4 regions of the Paenibacillus xylanexedens genome follow, and region 1 is predicted to be linked to each of the others. Evidence: predicted binding sites of a transcription regulator. Region 1 holds the regulator's gene; each other region holds the start of a gene.
What was found. Region 1 encodes LexA, which represses DNA repair genes until DNA is damaged. Its sites were predicted from a motif close to CGAACATATGTTCG; they were not measured.

Region 1 (5,040 bases):
CAGGAAGGACCATCACTATTATAAATATCATGATTATACAGGTTTCATTGAAACAGCATCGACAATCCAGACTTGCCAACCTTTTGGTTGTGGTCCAGTAAACGAGTATTAATTCTTTTATGTTGTGGGATAGAAAAAGCCGATTAAAGTCGCTATTATAGCGGCTTTTTTTTGTTTTATTCGTACAAGTTCATTTTTCGATTACCGATTAGATAAATATTTAACTACTTAACAGAAACTAAATAAATTGTTAGAGTGGTCTTACGAAAAAGCAAAGCTCAACCGATAAAGCAATTGATGCTTTAATCCGTTGGCAAAATATTAAAGGAGTAACAAGCAGGTTTCTAACTGGCGTAGGTGTTGTTGTCACTCTTCCAGTAGCTAAACCAGCTGATTAATGTACGTGTAAATACGAGTGATAGCTGCCATTGCTCACATGCGTGGTTATAATCCAAAAGATGATGAAGTTAAAATGTTGTTTTTTTCGTGTCTTACCAGACAAGCTGCTACAGATATTTTGAAGGCTGGTATAAAACCGGGCAGTATACCTGTAAAGAATGCGATTAAAAAGATTCCAAACGTAGCAACTAAGACTATAAATCATGTTTGGTGAAAAAGGTATTATGTTTTCTTTCCAATTAAGTGTAGCTCAGCTGAATTAGACTTAAAAATAGTTTTAAGATAACGGACAGGATAGTGTAATTATTACGCGAATTATCCTAGGGAGTTGCATAAAGAAGGAAAAACGTATCTAGAAAAACAAAAAAACTTCTTAGTGAGACTGGTGGAAAGTGTGCAAACCCGGGATGTTTAAGAATAGAGCCTGTTGATTACCATCAAATCAAGGTATGGGCAATTCATAAAAAACACGAAACTAGGCACATGATTGCGTGGAAAACTTAAAATAACTGATGATGAGTTATATAGATGGAAGCAGATAAAAGGGTCCCCAAAGAAGCCTATGTTTGTCTGTAACCATGGCTTACTTTTAACATGATGCATTCGTTCACTGATAGATAATCGTAAAGCTCTCTTTTTATTAATGAAAGGGGAGTATTTTTGTATGGTAACTAAACCTCTCCATCTGATGAATTGTATCACTTCATGTTTGTTTTAGCACAAAACGATCATCATTTATCTACTAACTTATTAAAGAGAAACTGAGATTAGAATTCTTTCTACAGTGCATTAAACTGTCTGAAGCAAAAGATTTAAATCAAACTTCCTTAGAAATTCTGATAGCCACGAATAGGAGGGAATACTAGCTCTCACTCTTTCAAAATTCCAACCATCCTTCAAATACATACAAATGGATGTTTCATTTGTATGTTGAAAGTTTCATATAGAAGAGGTATACTTTAATTAAATTTTGAGCAATTTAATTTCAAATAACTAATTGGAGATGTTAATGTGGATCAGGCAAAACAACTTGTGACAGAACAACGTACATTTTTTTATACAGGACAAACTAAAAATATCGAGTATCGGATTAATGCACTTCAACAGCTTAGAAAGGGAATTGAAAAGTATCAGCAACGGATTCAAGATGCACTTCGGGCAGATCTGAACAAATCTGAGGCGGAAGCTTACGGTTCCGAGATTCGCATTGTTTTGGGTGAACTGGATTTTGCATTAGAACATCTGCAGGAATGGGCTGCACCAAAACAAGTCCCAACTAATCCGGCTATGCCGGATGGGGTGAGCACCATTTACCCTGAACCGTACGGAGTGGCTCTTATTATTGCACCTTGGAACTATCCTTTCCAACTGGCCTTTGGTCCACTGATTGGAGCAATTGCAGCCGGTAACTGTGCAGTTATCAAGCCTTCTGAATTAACACCAGCGGTATCTCGTCTGACATATGATCTGATTCAGGAGATCTTCCCTCAGGAGTATATCGCCGTTATGGAAGGGGAAGTTGAAGCCAGTACAGCATTGTTGAAAGAGAAGTTTGATTATATTTTCTTCACAGGAAGCACAGGTGTTGGTCGCATTGTTATGAAGGCAGCTGCGGAGCATTTGACTCCTGTAACCCTGGAGCTAGGGGGCAAGAGTCCTGCTATTGTCCATAACGATGCAGAACTGAAGCTGGTGGCCCAGCGTATTGTTCGTGGAAAGTTCCTGAATGCAGGGCAAACATGCGTTGCTCCGGATTACTTGCTTGTGCATGAACAAGTTCATGATGAATTGATCAATCTGATTGGCGCAGAGATCAAAGATAAATTTGGGGATGATGTGTTACAGAACGCTGATTTCCCGCATATTGTCAACGCGCGTAACTTTGATCGGTTGTCGAAATTCCTCACAGATGGCAAAACGCTGATTGGTGGGCGTTCTGTACGTGAGCAGTTGCTTATTGAGCCGACGGTAATCGGAGATGTGAACTGGGAATCAGCTGTCATGCAAGAAGAGATCTTCGGTCCGATTCTTCCTGTATTTACGTACAGTGACCTGAATCCTATGCTGGATGAGATTGTTCGCCGGCCAAAACCATTGGCGCTATATCTCTTCACACAGGATGAGCAACTGCAGGATCAGGTTCTGAATCAAGTATCCTTCGGTGGTGGATGTATTAATGACACACTTTCTCATATGACTTCACACTATCTCCCGTTTGGTGGTGTAGGAGAGAGCGGTATGGGCTCATATCACGGACAACAGAGCTTTGATGTGTTCTCGCATCACAAGAGTGTTCTGAAACGCAGTGAATAATTAGCCGGAAAAATAACATAAACATGAAAAAAAGAGGTTGTCCTGTTGATCAGGACAACCTCTTTCGTATTTCATTACATCTAGTTTTGTTACTCAAGTTAAATATTAATGAATATCTCGGAAAAGGCCAATGACTTTACCCAGAATACTAACATGTTTCAAACGTAAAGGTTCGAAGGTCGCATTCTCCGGTTGAAGGCGAATATGATCTTTCTCTTTATAGAACGTTTTCACTGTAGCTTCATCGTCTTCAGTCATTGCAACGACGATATCACCGTTATCAGCAGTTTGCTGTTGACGGACAATAACGTAATCTCCATTAACGATTCCAGCTTCCACCATACTATCTCCCACTACTGAAAGCATAAACACTTTCTGTTCGCCTACATAATGTGTAGGAAGGGGGAAGTAGTCTTCAATGTTCTCGGTTGCAGTGATTGGAACCCCGGCTGTAACCTTACCAACGACAGGAATACGTGCAACGCTATGAGCAAATTGATGAGAATGCTCAGACTCTTCCTGGCTCAAAAGCTCAATGGCTCTTGGCTTGGTAGGGTCGCGTCGGATCAAACCTTTTTTCTCCAAACGATCCAAATGTCCATGTACTGTTGAGCTGGAAGCCAGTCCAACCGCTTCACCAATTTCCCGTACGGAAGGAGGATACCCCTTCAACCGGACTTCATTTCGTATAAACTCCAGAATAGCCTGCTGCCTGCTGGATATCTTCGACATACCGTATCAACCCCATTTTAGTAACGTTTGGGAAAATTATAACATAGAACCTCCGTTCGTACAAACATAAGTTCTAAATAAAATAGCATTAAATCAGTGTTTTTTAACTTATAGAATAGAAATTGTCCAAAAGTCAGAGCATAATACTGCAAATGTTTTGCAAAAGTACTTGAAATAAGATATTGCTCCTTCTAAAAAAAAGCGAACAATTGTTCTAAAAAATCTATTGAACAAAACAAGTGTTCGTGTTATATTGATTTCAACAGATAGGAACAAACGTTTGGAGGCGGGTATTTAATGAGATATTCTACTTATCAAAGCATTTATGAACCAATGAATTCGGAACTGGTGAAGTCTAACATAGGGAACTACAAGAAGGTTTTAGCGCGTTTCAAGATTTCTTCATGGATGTTAAAGGTAGCCATTACCTCTATGATTATATTTATTGGATGCAGCACCGTTTTAACTGTATTTGCCGGCAATGAGAATGATGTTCTGCCTGGAGGAAAGATAGCTGTTTCACAAGGGGAAACATTATGGAGTATTTCTTTGGAACATAAACCGACGAATATGGATACACGTATTTATATAGAAGCAATTAAGAAAGTGAATCAACTTCATACAACTTCCATCCAAGTGGGACAAGTACTAGCTCTGCCGCAATTTGCAAAATAAAATGCACATCAATGAGTGTTAGCGCGTGTCAGCTTGACAAGCAGCCTTTATAATGGCAAAGTTAATATGACTTTGTATTTTTGGAGGGGACAAGCTTGGATATAGATAGTCTGGTAGCACGCATTAACGAATTGGCTCGTAAGCAAAAGTCCACTGGATTGTCGGAGGAAGAACTTGCTGAACGTGCCGAGCTAAGAGAGATTTATTTGAGCAATATTCGCAGTAATTTCAGACAACAACTGGATACCATTGAGATTGTTGATGATGAGAATGACAAAGGCCACCAAGGCAAACTCAAACACTAACGAAACCTAATGATATCATATATGATATTTAGGTTTTTTCCTGTTATTTTGAGTGTGCAATTTATAGGGGGAAATGTTGGTTTGCAATTATGTAAGCCGATACAAAGACACATAAGGGGGATTCTCATGTCGCGTTCGTTCGAGAGAACGGTTAAGAAAAATTCCAAGCAGTTAAATCAGCAACGCAAAAAAAGTGGTCAACCAATCACGGGTACACCAGGTGAAGAAGTCTTTAAGGGACGCAGCTTGTTGTTCCCAATATTTTTGATCGGTCTCGCCTTTTTGTATCTGTTTATGAGCACATTCCTTGTGCAAGCTCCAATGACAACTTGGGACTGGGTGACCATGCTGCTTTACGTATTTTTGGCAGTCATCTTCATGCTTCGCCGTCCATACATCAAGATTAGCAGTAATCGGATTATAACGACGAAGGGTAATCGTGAACGTTCAATTGGGGTTGACGATATCGTCAAATTCAGAATTGAACCAGGTACAGTTGTTATCGAACATAACAGTCGCGGGAAAAGATGGGTGTTCACCAAGTTATTGAACCGTTACGATACAGATGCGATTGCAGAACGTTTGCTGAAGTTTGCAAAAGCACACCAGATCACCG
Region 2 (5,040 bases), 320 kb from region 1:
CGGATTTCCTCTGAAATTGGTATGGAGGATCTGAATAAATGCCATACCTTGCAGGACGTCATCAGCGTTTCCCTGAACCCAATCCATCCAGAACACCAGAGGAAACTGGTACCGGACACACCCTGATTAGTACCAAGTTGAATAAAGTTCCAGCGAGAAAGTCTCGGCGAGGAAATGCATGTAATCCATACTTACCAATATAAAAAGCGAGAAGAAGGAGCGGATCACCATGTGGATTGGATTTTTGTTAATTATCATCTCACTCATTCGTATACCATCGGTTGTTATTGCCATGCGTAACGAGAAAAAGATCGTTGCAGGAGGCGGCACCGAGTACGGCAACCTGAACAGCAAAGTGTTATTTGTGCTGCAAAACCTGATTTATCTGAGCTGCATTGTATACGCCTTTATTTACGATGTGCAGTTTAATGTGTTGACCGTAATTGGTCTTGTCGTGTATGTGTTTGCCCTTTGCTGTCTTATCTATGTTATTCGCAAACTCAGCCCTTTTTGGACATACAAGCTATACATTGCCAGAGACCACAAACTGGTGCAAAGCTCGCTATTCCGGCTGGTGCGCCATCCCAATTATTACCTGAACATTATTCCCGAGCTTATCGGTTTTGCGCTGATTTCTCAAGCCTGGCCTGTATTTGTGCCTTTGTTTATCCTTCATCTCATTACACTGTTCAACCGGATTAATCTGGAGGAAAAAGTGATGAAACAAACGTTCACTCAGTACTAGGCAAACGGGCTGCATCCCCTCTGCACATATGGATATAAAGGAGAGCGATTGGCATGAATATCAAGGAAAGAAGCAGTTTTCCCGATTTGAACTTGGTTACAGGTTTTAAGACCAACGCGGAGAAATATGAGCCATTTGCATGGTACAAAAAAATGCGGCAGGAAGATCCGGTTCATTATAACAAAGCCGAGGATGTCTGGAGTGTATTCAAATACGAGGATGTCAAACGGGTTGCTGAGGATAAGGAATACTTCTCCAACAAGGTGCTCGCTCCACCGATTATTCAGGATACGATCATTTTTCAGGATCAACCCAAGCATACCATCGGCCGCGCGCTGTTAGCCAGAGCATTCACACCAAAAGCGATGTCCTCCTGGGCGTCCAGAATTGATACGATTGTCCAGGAGCTGATGGAATCGATCGAAGGACGCATCGAAATAGATATGGTGCAGGATTTTGCCTCCCCGCTGCCGATGATTGTTATTTCCGAGTTGCTCGGAGTTCCTACAAGCGACCGCGAGCAATTCCGGGACTGGGCAAACACACTGACGCTGGCTCCCCAGGAGAATACGCCCGAAGAATATATGCGCATTTATCAGCTCCAGGCACAGGCGAGTACACAGCTTGTGGCCTATTTTCAGGACATCATTGAACTGAAACGCCGTAATCCAGCAGATGATATCATATCTGACCTGACACAGGCGGAGGAAGATGGGGAAAAGCTGTCTCCCGAGTCGCTGATTGCAAGCTGTGTCATGCTGCTTATCGCAGGAAATGAAACCACCACCAGTCTCATCACCAACTCCATCTATACATTCAATGATTATAAGCTGGTTAAGGAACTGGCGCAGCATCCGCAAATGATCCCATCCGCTGTCGAGGAGATGTTGCGTTACCGCTCACCTTTGCAGCGCGCGATTCGCAAAGTGCTCAAACGCACAGAGATTGGTGGCAAAGTACTGGAGCCCGGCGACTATGTTGTTAATTGGATCGGTTCGGCGAACCGGGATGAGAACATATTTGAAGAGGGCGATAAGTTCATTCTTGGCAGAAAGAATAACCCCCATTTGGCTCTGGGTAAAGGCATCCATTTTTGCATGGGCTCCCACCTAGCCAGAATGGAAGCCAAAGCGGCGCTGACAGCGATGCTGACTACCTATCCGGGGCTTCAAGTGCATCCCGAATATGAAGTCGACGTCAACCCCAGCAATGTATACGGGCTGAAAAATTTATCCATTCAGCTTCAAGACTGATCAATCTGTTAGGTGAAAAGACGTAAAAAGTGCCTGGGGTGAACCGTGACCCTAGGCACTTTTTATTTACTTAAATGTAATTTATTATAATAGTACATAATGAATGGGTTTTGATTTGTCCATAAAAAAGATCATGGGAGGATCTATGAACTGGTACAGCTTTTTTGTACAGAGTGGGAAAGAAGAAGAAATTAAACTTTTTATGGATCGATTTTATGCGCTACAGCACTTGAGTTGTCTAGTACCCAAACGAATGATTCCGGAACGAAAGCAGGGAAAGACTCGTCATTGCACCAAAGTATTGTTTCCAGGCTATATTTTTATCCAAACCGGACAGATTCAAGATTTATATTACAACATCAAAAAAACGCCATATATTTTGTATATGGTCAATGGCGGCATTCACAAGCATGATCAGGCTGCCAATTTTTTCACTCCGATTCCCAAAGAACAGATGGACTGGCTCATCCAGCTATGCGGTGTCAACGGAACAATGGGATACTCGGATATCATTCTCGGCGGGAACCAAATCAAAGTAACGTCCGGACCACTCCTCGGCAAAGAAGCGATGATACGGAAAATTGATAAACGCAAGTCAAGGGCCAAAATTGAGGTGCAGTTGCTGAACGAGGTCAAATTGATCGATGTTGGCATCAATGTCTTACTTGCTTGAGTTAACTGGATGAGCATTGGTAGGAGATTGCAGGGAAGAGGAGTAAGGAAATCGGTGTCCCTCAATGGAATGCTAAACAGTTGAGGCATAATAAAGTATATTTTTGAAACCGTTGATCTGATACATGATCAACGGTTTTTTTGATTTATTGACAAGAATATGGTATGTGAAATGTCAGGGGGACAAGAACATGTACAGATTGCCGGAATGGGCAAGAACATGGTTTTATTGTCGATTTGATAAATGTATATCGTAGAGAAGTAGTAGCCTAATATAAATATTTACCTCTTGCATAAAGAACATACGTTCGGTTTATAATATACAAACATACGTTCTTAAATGTACAGGAGTGATTTCAGTGTTGACTAAGCAACGAACCATTATGCTCATTGATATGCAGAGCTTTTATGCTTCAGTTGAAAAGGTAAAAATGCCTCAATACAAAAATAGACCATTAGCTGTCGCTGGAGACCCCGCAAGACGTTCTGGAATTATTCTTGCCGCTTGTCCACTAGCCAAAGCGAAGGGTGTATCTACCGCGGAACCACTTTGGCAGTCTCTTCAGAAGTGCCCTGAACTGATCATTGTGAGACCACACATGCAAGAATACATCGAAGTATCCACTCAAATCATGTCCATTATTGAGGAGTTCACCGATCTGGTCGAACCGTACAGTATAGACGAATTATTCGCTGATTTTACAGGGTCTATGCATCTATTCGGTAATGATCCAGTCGATTTGGCCAAGCAAATTCAAGACAAAATCTATAATGAAACAGGCGTTTACGCGAGAGCTGGCATTGGTGAAAACAAAATCATCAGTAAATTATGCTGCGATATGATCGCTAAAAAAGCAGAGGGGGGCATTTTCCACTTAAAAAAAGAGGAGTTACACCTCCACATTGGAGATAAGCCCATCCGCGATATGTGGGGGATAGGCTCCAGAATGGAAAAACATCTGTGGAAGATGGGCATCCGAACCATTAGAGACTTAGCAAATACACCTCTTTCTAAACTAAGAAATAAGTGGGGGGTTAATGGAGAAGTCATCTGGCGAGTCGCAAATGGAATCGACAATTCGCCAGTAACCGTCAACACGCACAGTACACAAAAAGATATCGGAAACGGAATGACCCTGCCTAGAGATTTCACAGAGGCTTGGGAGATCGAAATGGTTGTTCTCGATATCTGCACTGAAGTATGCAGAAGAGCCCGTAAAAAGGGACTGATGGGTAGTGTCATATCCGTAAGTGTGTCTGGAGCGGATTTTGACCACCCCACTGGTTTTCACAGGCAGGTTAAACTGTCTGATCCTACAAACATAACCGTTGATGTATGCAAGATAGCCAAACGCATATTTCATCAATACTGGGATGGGCAACCTGTGCGCCGTGTAGGCGTATCCCTGTCTCAATTATCCAACGCGGATACATATCAACTATCTTTTTTTGATGATCAAGAGCAGAAACGAGCCATTGATCAGGTGATGGACGACATTAAGGATCGATTTGGCGACATTGCCATTCTACGAGCGAGCTCCATTACGGCTGCCGGTCAAGCGATAGATAGGGCATCTAAAATCGGGGGGCATTATAAATGAGCAAAAAACTGGAGGCCAATGGATTATGGGAATCGAGCCGCATGATGCTTCCACAACATAAAGAACGAATTATACAGCATCGTACTCAAATTCATTATCAAGCGAAACCGCTGATCCATGAAGATGAGTGGGAGATTATTGCTCAACATATAGACATGTCGCTCAATTATACGTTGCAAGCCACCTTTGAAGTGTTTCATGAGTGGGGCAATCGGTATATACACGGGATCGTCACTTCAGTCAGTACCTTCGGAAAGAAAATCAAAATTGAATTGGAGAATGGATTTGAATGGGTCGATTTTGATCAATTGGTCGCTGTAAAATTGGAAGAAGGAGGCGTGTAAAGTGCGACAGACTTTCGAGGAAATTTCACTCGTGAAGAGAGTGGTAGAGCTCCCTTATCTTTTAGGTGCTCTGGAGGTAGATAAGCATAAAATATACGCTTCAAACTTCAAAATGAAATCTGTGTATGTTGACTACTTGGACGGTACCCAAAAGAAAATTGCTTTAGAAATGTACAAATCGAAACAATGGCTAAAGGAACATCATATTAAAATCATAGATGAAGTGAGATCTGAGCTGAGTTTAACGGTAGATTATTCGGTGAGAGGTTACATTCATAAAATGACATTATTATGGAGCAAAGTGAAAGTGGATGTAACCTTAATGCTTACCGAACATATGAACGTTGATATCACAGAATTGTCCACATGAACATAGAAAATAAGAGTCTAACTCATGGATGCGGCAAACCTATCTAATAAAAAGG
Region 3 (5,040 bases), 770 kb from region 1:
GCAAAATGGAAGATGGAGAAACAATTGAACAGACGGCACTGCGCGAGATTTTGGAGGAGACAGGTATGGTGGGCCGCATTGTAGAGCCGGTTGATATCATTGCTTACACGTACCAACATGCAGATTTTGGTCCGGTGGACAAGGAAGTTCATTATTATCTCGTTGAAGCCGAGAGTGGTGATCTACAGCCTCAGATTGAAGAAATCAAGGGTGTGGATTGGTATGCTCCGGAAGAAGCATGGTCCTTACAGCATCAGAGCGGATATGATAATAACGATGATATCTTGCGTGTAGCCCTGAACAAGTTAGGCATTAACGTATAACGCACTATTGTTCGAGTCAGTTAGCCGCGCGCTCTGTGGGTCTGGATAGGCAGATCATCAAGCCACGGGTGACTTCGCCGCGGGGGCGTGGACCGGTGGTTTTTTGTGCCAGATTGGCAAGTAGCAGAACGGTAAAGCAAGCAGTGAGCTAGTGATGTTAAAAAGGGTCTGGGCATGCGCAATCTGTGCCCCGTTGTCCGCTGACAGCCAGGCCGAAGCTGCATGCAGCTGGCCGATCAGCGGCATAAACAGCAGCGCTCCCGCAATGTTTAATACAACATGGGAGGCTGCGACAAATTTGCCTGCGGATGCTCCGCCCGCGGCAGCAATCACAGCAGTGATGCAGGTCCCCACATTGGACCCGATCACAATGGCGATGCCGATCTCCACAGGTAATACCCCTGTGGCTGCGAGCGTAATCGCCATGCTAATGACAGCTGCGCTGCTGTGAATGAGTGCTGTCAGACAGGCGCCTGCCAGGAAGCCCCACCACAAGCTGTCGGCCGAGCGGTCGAGAAACCATTGAAATACGCCCATGCTCCGCAAGGGTAAGGCAATGGATTGCATCACCTGAATGCCTGTCATAACAAGTGCAAATCCCGCAGCTGCGAGGAAGCTGTACTGGATGTTAAACAGAGTCTGGCGCGTGCGTTCAGGAGCGACCAGATTGCGTTCACCAAGAACAACAAACATGGCCCAGCCCGTTAGCGACAGGACGAGTAGCGGCAGGGAAGCACGTCCGATCTGTAGTCCCACCAGCTCCGTTGTCAGGCATGTCCCGATGTTGGTGCCGAGGATGATGCCAAGTGTGCGTCCATAGGTAATTAATCTGGCATTAGCCAGTCCAATGGTGAGTACGGTGACCGCAGTACTGCTCTGTAACAGGGCCGTTGCGCCCGCACTGAAGGCCATGCCTTTCCATGGAGCAGAGGTGGCACGATTGAGCCAATCTGCCAACATGGGCCCTGCCATGCGTTGCAAGGCCGTTTCCATCAGCTTCATGCCACCAAAAAAGATAATAAGCCCATAGAGTAGGGGCAATATAACATCTCTAAACATAGAAATATCATTCCTTCCGTCCGGTTCCTTAACTCATCCTATGAGTAAGAAAAGACAACCATGACAAGCCTAAAGGAATTCAGAGTGGAAGCGACCTAAATTACCCCACCCCAATTCGATAGATACGGTGATTCGTGCAAACGCAGCGAAGAAGACGAAATTGTTACCGAAGTAGTGAAGCGTGCGCCTTTGTCTCCGGATTTTCCCTTTAAGAAAGGGAATCAAAAAATCTGGAGACAACAGCGATCGGAAGATCGATTCGAACCCGGAACGTCACCTAATTGCCGCACCCCAATTCGAAAGATATGGTGATTCGTGCAAGCGTAGTGGAGGGGACGAAATCGAATCTGAAGAAGCGAAGCGTGCGTCTTTGTGTCCGGATTTTCCCTTTAAAAAAGGGAATCAAAAAAAATCTGGAGACAACAGCGATCAGAAGATCGATTCGTAACCGGAACGTCACCTATTGCTGCACCCCAATTCGAAAGATACGGTGATTCGTGCAAACGTAGTGGAGGGGACGAAATCGAATCTGAAGAAGCGAAGCGTGCGCCTTTGTCTCCGGATTTTCCCTTTAAATAAGGGAATCAAAAAAATCTGGAGACAACAGCGATTGGAAGATCGATTCGTAACCGGAACGCCACCTACGCGCCGCACCAAACCTATCTTTTCAACTAACTATGAAAGAAGTGGATCTACCTTGCCATCAGTTACACTCGAACGCAGTCGCAAAAAGCGGCTTGAACATGCACATCCATGGATATTTAACAATGAAATTGCCTCTGTTGACGGAAACCCTGAGCCGGGAGATCTGGTCAATGTATTGAATCATCAAGGTCGCTATCTGGCGACAGGATATTACAATCCTGCATCTCAGATCACTGTAAGGGTTGTAGCTTATCAACCGTTGGAGTCCGAACAGATGGACACCGCGTTCTTTGCAGCACGTTTCCGCGATTGCTTGCGTCATCGGGAACGTTTTATCCAGGATGGAGAGGCATACCGTCTCGTTTACGGAGAAGCTGATTTTCTGCCAGGATTGATCGTTGATCGATTCGGCAGCATCCTCGTTGTACAGTTGCTTACACTTGGCATGGATCGTTGCCGTGAAGCGATTGTACAGGCACTCATTGAAGTAATGCAGCCGGAAGGCATATATGAGCGCAGTGATGTCTCAATTCGTGAACTCGAAGGTTTGGAGCAGACCAAAGGTCCGCTGTACGGAGAGTGCCCACGACATGTCACCGTTACAGAGAATGGACTTCTCATTAAAGTGGATATCGTGGAAGGACAGAAAACAGGTTACTTCTTCGACCAACGTGAGAATCGTGCAGCCATAGAACCGCTCATGAAAGGTTGGGGCTACAAGAGTGGAATTACACTTCAAACGACCGAGCAGGATGGCACAGAGCAGCTCTTGCCTGTGAATAAAAGCGGTAAGGTAGTTACATTCCCTTATTGGGACGGTGCTACTGTACTGGAGTGTTTCTCACACACGGGCAGCTTTACGTTGAATGCTTGCAAGTATGGAGCTAAAAAAGTGACTTGTCTTGATATTTCGGAGCATGCCATTGAGAGTGCACGAACAAATGTGGAGCTGAACGGTTTTACCGACCGGGTCGAATTTGTAGTTGCTGACGCATTCCAGTACTTGCGTGAACAAGTGAAAGGACTGGATGAACGTACTGCACGTGCGCGTGCTGGCGAACAAAAAGTAGATACATCCAAGGCGCTTACAGCTGGCGGTAAAACATTCGATGTCGTTATCCTCGATCCCCCGGCGTTTGCCAAAACAAAATCAGCAGTCAAAGGTGCATGCCGTGGATATAAGGATATCAACCTGCAAGGAATGAAACTGGTCAATGAGGGCGGATATTTGGTAACAGCAAGCTGTTCGTATCATATGCGTCCAGACCTCTTCCTGGATACGATTGCGGATGCAGCAGAAGATGCAGGCAAAGTGCTTCGTCTGATCGACTGGAAAGCAGCCGGTAAGGATCACCCGCAAATTTTGGGCGTGGATGAAGGACATTACCTGAAATTTGCTATTTTCGAAGTGCGCAGTAAAAAGAATTAATTGTATGATTTCCGTTCCAATCAAGTATAGATCAAGTCAAAAGTCCACAGTGTGAACAACTGCGGGCTTTTTGCTGTTTTGCTGTGTTAACGGAGATGATCTCCGGTTTTACCGGATAGTGGCAAACGTATGTTCCGAACCAAGTCAGATATGTTATACTGGGAATTAAAATCTTGTACGTGTGGTTTGGAGGATTAGACATGTCCGTTCGTTTTGTTATTGGCCGGGCAGGCAGCGGAAAAAGCTCGCTGATTACCCGGGAAATTACAACCCTGCTTCAACAAGAACCGCAAGGTAAACCTTTGATTTTACTCGTTCCCGAACAGAGTTCTTTTCGAACAGAGCAGGCATTGGTGTCTTCTGGAGCAATTAAAGGTACCATGCGTGCAGAAGTGCTCGGCTTTCGCCGTTTAGCCTATCGTGTAATGCAAGAAGCAGGTGGTTCTGCTCGTATTCCGATCGGAGCCGAAGGCAAAAAAATGCTGCTTTACAAAGTAATCCAGCGCCGTAAGGAAGAATTAAAGCTGTTTGGTGCATCCGGTAGCCAGCTGGGTTTTATAGGCGAATTAAATGATTTATATAGTGAATTTAAACGTTATGAAGTTGATCCATCATTGCTGGAAGAAGGGCTGTCTGGATGGAATACTTCATCCTCTTCGCCAATTCTGGAAGATAAGCTACATGACTTGAATCTGATATATCGTGACTATGAACAGGAATTGACCAATTTATATATTGATGATGAAGACACGTTGACCGAGCTGACAGATCGTTTGTCGGAAAGTGCATTGCTGCAGGATGCCCAGATCTGGATTGATGGTTTTCAGGGATTCACACCACAGGAGATGAGTGTGGTCGGTCGGCTGATGTTGCAGTCCTCTTCCGTGACGATTGCACTGACATTGGATCGTCCTTATGATCACGGCGCACTGCCTGGAGAACTGGAACTGTTTTATCCTACGGCAAGTGCCTATGCGCGCCTGAAAGGGATGGCTGACGAACTGGGTGTACCGAGCGATATAACCGTGCTAGATTCGGAGATTCCACCGAGATACAAGGATCGCCCGGGACTTGCTCATCTGGAGGCTGGTTTCGACCGTCGAATTCGTTGGAAAAGTGAAGGCCTTGATTCCGGAATCCGACTGGTTGCAGCGGAAAACCGACGAGCTGAGATGGAGGGAGCACTGCGTGAGATGCGGCGCCTGGCACAAAACGAAGGTGCGCGTTATCGGGATATGGCGGTACTTGTTCGTCAGTTGGATACCTACGCTGATATAGCTGAACCTCTATTCAGGGATTATGACGTACCCGTCTTTCTGGACCGCAGAAGAAATGAACTTCATCATCCATTATCCGAGTTTATCCGTTCTGCACTCGACATTGTTCGTCGACATTGGCGTTACGAGGATGTATTTCGCTGTGTCAAAACGGATCTGCTACTTCCGCGTGATGGTTCCATCACTCGTGAAGATATGGACCAGCTTGAGAATTATGTACTGGCTTGTGGTATTCACGGGTATCGCTGGACTGACGGCAAACCGTGGAAGTATGTACCAAGCCTGTCGCTCGAAGACAACGGTCAGG
Region 4 (5,040 bases), 450 kb from region 1:
GGCTAGCTTGTAAAAGCTCTCCTTGACGAAGGCATACCATGTGGTAACCAACCCACGGATAGCAGCGTGCCAACCGTCGCTCGCATATGGACTCCCGCGCTTAGGGCTTCGGCGAAAAGCAGCATTTTGTGATGGGCTTGACAAAAACGTTCATAGCAACGAACCTACCGCACCTTATTAGGGTGATAATGAAGAGATGTAAATTCTAACGAATCTCAGTAACGTTATCCCGCCGAAAATGACTTTTCAACCTGTAAATCAACCGAATTTGGAGAAATTACGTCGCTGTGATTCATTAGCCGTCAAACCCGCGCAAATAGGAGCGAATAGCGTGTGTCAGGTTCATTAGAACCAATGACCAATGAGCGCTAATAAGGGAGGGCCTCTGTCATGCTCATGACTTATGGGACATGGAAGCCCCTTTTTGATGTGTATAGATTTTTGCTGTGTTAAAAAATACCCATGCTCAGATACCGTTCCCCGGTATCCGGCGCAATGCAGAGCACCCGGTGCCCCGGCCCCAGTTCCTTCGCAATGCGAAGGGAGGCCCACACCGAAGCGCCAGAGGAAGGGCCGAGCAACAGCCCTTCCCAGGCAGCAAGCTGCCGCATCGTATCCAGTGCGTCCTCATCGGACACCTGGATGATGGCATCCCACACGTCGGTATTCAGGATGTCCGGAATGAACCCCGGACTTGTACCGACGAGCTTGTGTGGTCCGGGCTCGCCACCGGACAACACCGGAGAACCTTTGGGCTCCACCGCATAGATGCGGATATCGGGTAACTGCTTGCGCAGTTCTTCTCCCGTCCCGGTAATGGTTCCGCCAGTTCCCGCCGTAGCGATGAAGGCGTCCAGCCTGCCATCCATCTGTTGCATAATCTCGGGAGCCGTCGTGATCCGGTGAATGTCCGGGTTTGCCTGGTTCTCGAATTGCTGCGGAATGAAACTTCCTGGAATGTCTGCCTGAAGTTCTTTCGCTTTGCGAATCGCACCAGGCATCCGCTCCGCAGCGGGAGTGAGCACCACATATGCGCCGTAGGCTTTCAGAATGTTGATGCGCTCCTTGGACATATTGTCCGGCATAATCAGAATGGCTTTATATCCTTTGGCGGCGGCATTCATCGCAAGACCGATCCCTGTATTGCCACTGGTTGGTTCGATAATGGTAGCACCAGGGAGCAAGTGTCCCGCAAGTTCAGCCTGAACGATCAGGTTATAGGCGGCACGGTCTTTGACGCTGCCACTCGGGTTAAAGTATTCCAGTTTCACATATACGTCAGCGGAGTCGCTGCCTGTCAGTCTGTTCAGTTTAACGGCAGGTGTCTGGCCGATCAGTTCTGTTACATCTGCGGCAATACCTGTATGTGCGGTTGTTTGTTTAATCGAATGTGTATTCAAATCCATGAAGTACAGCTCCTTGATTGATAAGACGTTGAGAGTATATCCGGTTGGAATCAATTCATGACTTATTGGAATGGTTGGATATCTCTTCTCCATCTTAATGAACACAGCTAGCGATGGTCAACCCGTTCATTTGTCAAACCTGTTGTGTCAGATCCATCTGCAGATGGTGACTCAGCTCTTTTTTGACCTCATTGCGTGCAAATGTCCAGAGCATATAGAACCGTTGCATGTATCCCCTGCACAAATAAACGGTTTCAATGCCATCCTTTCCCCGCGTTTCCTCCAAAACTTTTACTCCACGGGTTCTCATCTGTTTGCGCAGTCCCAGCATCTCCTTAAGTACTTCATTCTGAATGCGGGTGAGCGACAGGATATAGACCTCGGGCATTTTCAGAAGCAGCGTATCCAGCGTTCGAATATCCCGTTCCAGTACATCCAGCAAAAGCGTACGCACAACCATCCCTTTGATCAGACGATGATCTTCATCCGCAGGAGTTGGGGCTGAAGTGGAAGAGGAGGCCATATAGTCACTTCCTTAGCCATAAATATATCGTTCTAATTAAGAACAAATGTTCCTGTTTGTAGTATAGTCAGCATATTCCTGAACCATGCAGGTTTCAACCTGAAAATATTTACATTCTCTCTTCAAGGCAGTTTGAATCATTTGAAAACCTTTATGAGATAAGGCACATAGGCAATTTCACATTATCGAAATGAAAAACATGGAGGAGACGTTACTCACCGTGTTTAGAGTTTGTTTATAGTAGCTCGTTATAATATCTGTAAAATTTAAAACCACATCGAAAGGAGTTCTAACATTCAAGAATACATATTCCAATGGAATGTACGTCTGATGAAAACAAGACCAAAGTAGTAGATTAGCTCTCAATTAGATATGTAGGTTGTTTAGACGGGGATCGAGCTGGATGAAATAGAGTATCGCACTAAAAAAGGACGAACGGAAGGATGATAGTGATGAATAAGCGCTTACTGCAGCCTAAAAAAGTGATAACGATGTTAATTGTGGTTGCTTTAATATTTGGAGGATTTCCAGGGTTTCGGGCGTTGGGCGTTGAACGAGCCTATGCGGCGAGTGGAACATGGGTAGATGTGGGTGGAGCCGGAATTACATCAGGGCAGGCGGAGAATATTACGTTGGTCTTTGATCGGGAAGGTACACCGTACACCGTATTTAAGGATGGAAACAATGGCGGAAAAGCAACCGTTCTAAAATACGTTTCTGGAGCATGGCAATCCGTGGGGCCTGCCGGTTTCTCTACTGGCGTGATACATAACAGATCATCGCTCGTATTTGATTCCCATAATACTCCATACGTGGCTTATCAGGATGGTGATAATGGAAGTAAAGCAACAGTTATGAAATTTAACGGAGAACAATGGGAGATTGTAGGTAGTGCTGGTTTTTCAGCTGCGGCAGCGGTTTATGTATCAATTGCACTTAGTCCTGATAATATCCCTTATGTCGGGTACCGTGATCAATCTGTGAGTAATAAGATTACAGTGAAAAGATTGAATGGAAATCAGTGGGAAAATGTTGGCCCAGTCGGATTTACAACAAATAATGCTTCTGGATTATCTCCAATAGTGTTTGATAATGCGGGAATTCTTCATCTCGCATATACAGATTCAACGAGTAGAAAAGCAACTGTAATGAAGTTTGCAGATGGTTCATGGAAAAATGTAGGGAATGCAGCATTTACAGCAGACTCAGCATCATATCTTTCACTTGCATTTGGTCCGAATAATGTGCCTTATGTTGCTTTTGAAGATGGTTCGAAAGTTTTTAAAGCAACCGTAATGAAATTGAATGGCAGCGAGTGGAAAGTGGTAGGGAATGAGGGATTCTCATCAGGAAGGCTAAATAGTATGTCACTTGCTTTTGACCCTCAAGGTATTCCGTATACAGCTTTTAAAAATCTTGTTAATTTTAGCATGGAACCGCAGGGTGTAATGATGAAGCTTGACGGAAGTCAATGGACTGTGGTTGGTGGTAAACCGTTCTCTGCAGGTCAAATAAACGACACTTCGCTTGCTTTTGGTCCAAACGGAATGCCTTATGTTGCTTATGCAGACAACACAAAAGATAATAAAATGACTGTCATGACGCTTTCTACGGAACATTCGGTGACTTACAATTCGAATGGTGCGACTTCGGGCAGCATTCCAGTAGATAATCAGAAATATGAAAAAGAAGCTATAGTTACAGTGTCAGATAACACAGGAACGCTTGAAAAAGAAGATTATCAGTTCACGGGATGGAATACAGCGGCAGACGGCAGCGGAATCAGCTACAGCGCAGCAGATACATTCTCCATGAACGATAGTGATGTTACGCTCTATGCACAGTGGCAACCACTGTATGTAAATATTAGTTTTGAATCCAACGGTGGAACCGAGATTGACAATCAAAAGGTGAACTACAATAGCTCGGCAGTGAATCCTGATGCTCCGGAAAAAGCGGGATATACGTTCTCAGGCTGGTATCAGGATAGCCAGTTGCTTCAAGCTTTTGACTTCAATATGAGTCTGACGCAGAATATTACGCTTTATGCGAAATGGATGTCATCTACAGCAACACTCTCCACCCTTACGGTAAGTTCAGGGCAGCTGACACCGGACTTCTCTGTAGATGAGCTTGATTATCGCGTAGATCTCGAATCTGACGTGATGAGTGTGAGTTTCTCCTTGAGCAAAGCCAATGAAGGACAAGTTGTACATGTAACAGGGGCTACAGACGAAACAGTGACAGATGGTGTTTACACATACACGGTTACGGATCTGGTATACGGTTCAAACCCTGTAATTATCGATGTTCAAGCAGAGGATGGCAGCAGTAATAGCTACACGCTTAACTTTAATCGCATTGATATCAGTAACGCCAAACTAAGTGGAATCACTTTGCCTCTAATTACTTTATCACCGGACTTCAATCCAGACATAGAGGTCTATGAAGCAACAGTCAGTAGTTCCGTTAGCACGACTGAAATTAGCGTTAAACCGGATCAAACTGGAGCCGTAGTGAAAATTAATGGTGTCAGTGGTAACAGTACAGTCGTGCAATTAGTCAGTGGTATGAACACAATTACCATCGAAGTGACTGCATTGGATGGAGTAAGCAAGAGAACATATACGCTGAACATCAAGCGCAATAGTGATAGTTCAGGCGGATCAGGTGGCAATGGAAACTCCGGTGGAGGATCTGGCAACTCTGGGGGTTCCAGTTCTGGTGGAAACAGTGTAAGTACACCAGTGACTAATCCCGTCGTAACTCCACCATCCACAGGTGCTAAGGTGCTCGTGAACGGTAAAGCCGAGAACGCTGGAAGCTTAGCCACTACTGAAGTGAACGGGCGAAAAGTTGTAACCCTTACAGTGGACGCAGCTCTCATTGGACAGAAACTTCAAACCGAGGGGAACAACGCTATTGTGACGATCCCTGTGACAGGTAATGGCCAAGGAGATCTGGTTATTGGTGAACTGACAGGGCAGACAGTCAAACTCATGGCTGACAAACAAGCCGTATTGGTGCTTCAAACGGATATTGCCTCTTACACGTTACCTGCACAGCAGGTTAATATTGAGAAGCTCGCGCAGCAACTGGGTGTGAATTCTG

Region 2: BS614_RS20055 (DNA polymerase IV) is a predicted target of LexA. The motif match lies at 2,968-2,981, and genes of this name have one in related genera.
Region 3: addB (helicase-exonuclease AddAB subunit AddB) is a predicted target of LexA. The motif match lies at 3,579-3,592, and genes of this name have one in related genera.
Region 4: BS614_RS23370 (YhjD family protein) is a predicted target of LexA. The motif match lies at 1,969-1,982, and genes of this name have one in related genera.

Annotation. Positions count from the first base shown of each region.
Region 1 is NZ_CP018620.1:4,898,171-4,903,210, reverse strand. It holds gene BS614_RS21400 (aldehyde dehydrogenase) at 1,411-2,712, shown strand; gene lexA (transcriptional repressor LexA) at 2,818-3,444, opposite strand; gene BS614_RS21390 (LysM peptidoglycan-binding domain-containing protein) at 3,742-4,119, shown strand; gene BS614_RS21385 (DUF896 domain-containing protein) at 4,215-4,424, shown strand; gene BS614_RS21380 (hypothetical protein) at 4,551-5,040, shown strand, end outside.
Region 2 is NZ_CP018620.1:4,580,373-4,585,412, forward strand. It holds partial or broken gene BS614_RS32610 (phosphopantetheine-binding protein) at 1-126, shown strand, start outside; gene BS614_RS20040 (isoprenylcysteine carboxylmethyltransferase family protein) at 230-745, shown strand; gene BS614_RS20045 (cytochrome P450) at 799-1,998, shown strand; gene loaP (antiterminator LoaP) at 2,144-2,671, shown strand; gene BS614_RS20055 (DNA polymerase IV) at 3,054-4,271, shown strand; gene BS614_RS20060 (YolD-like family protein) at 4,268-4,615, shown strand; gene BS614_RS20065 (YhjD family protein) at 4,647-4,985, shown strand.
Region 3 is NZ_CP018620.1:5,670,723-5,675,762, reverse strand. It holds gene BS614_RS24845 (NUDIX hydrolase) at 1-323, shown strand, start outside; gene BS614_RS24840 (Na/Pi cotransporter family protein) at 381-1,382, opposite strand; gene BS614_RS24830 (class I SAM-dependent rRNA methyltransferase) at 2,080-3,456, shown strand; gene addB (helicase-exonuclease AddAB subunit AddB) at 3,657-5,040, shown strand, end outside.
Region 4 is NZ_CP018620.1:5,347,294-5,352,333, reverse strand. It holds gene cysK (cysteine synthase A) at 450-1,406, opposite strand; gene BS614_RS23370 (YhjD family protein) at 1,540-1,929, opposite strand; gene BS614_RS23365 (S-layer homology domain-containing protein) at 2,382-5,040, shown strand, end outside.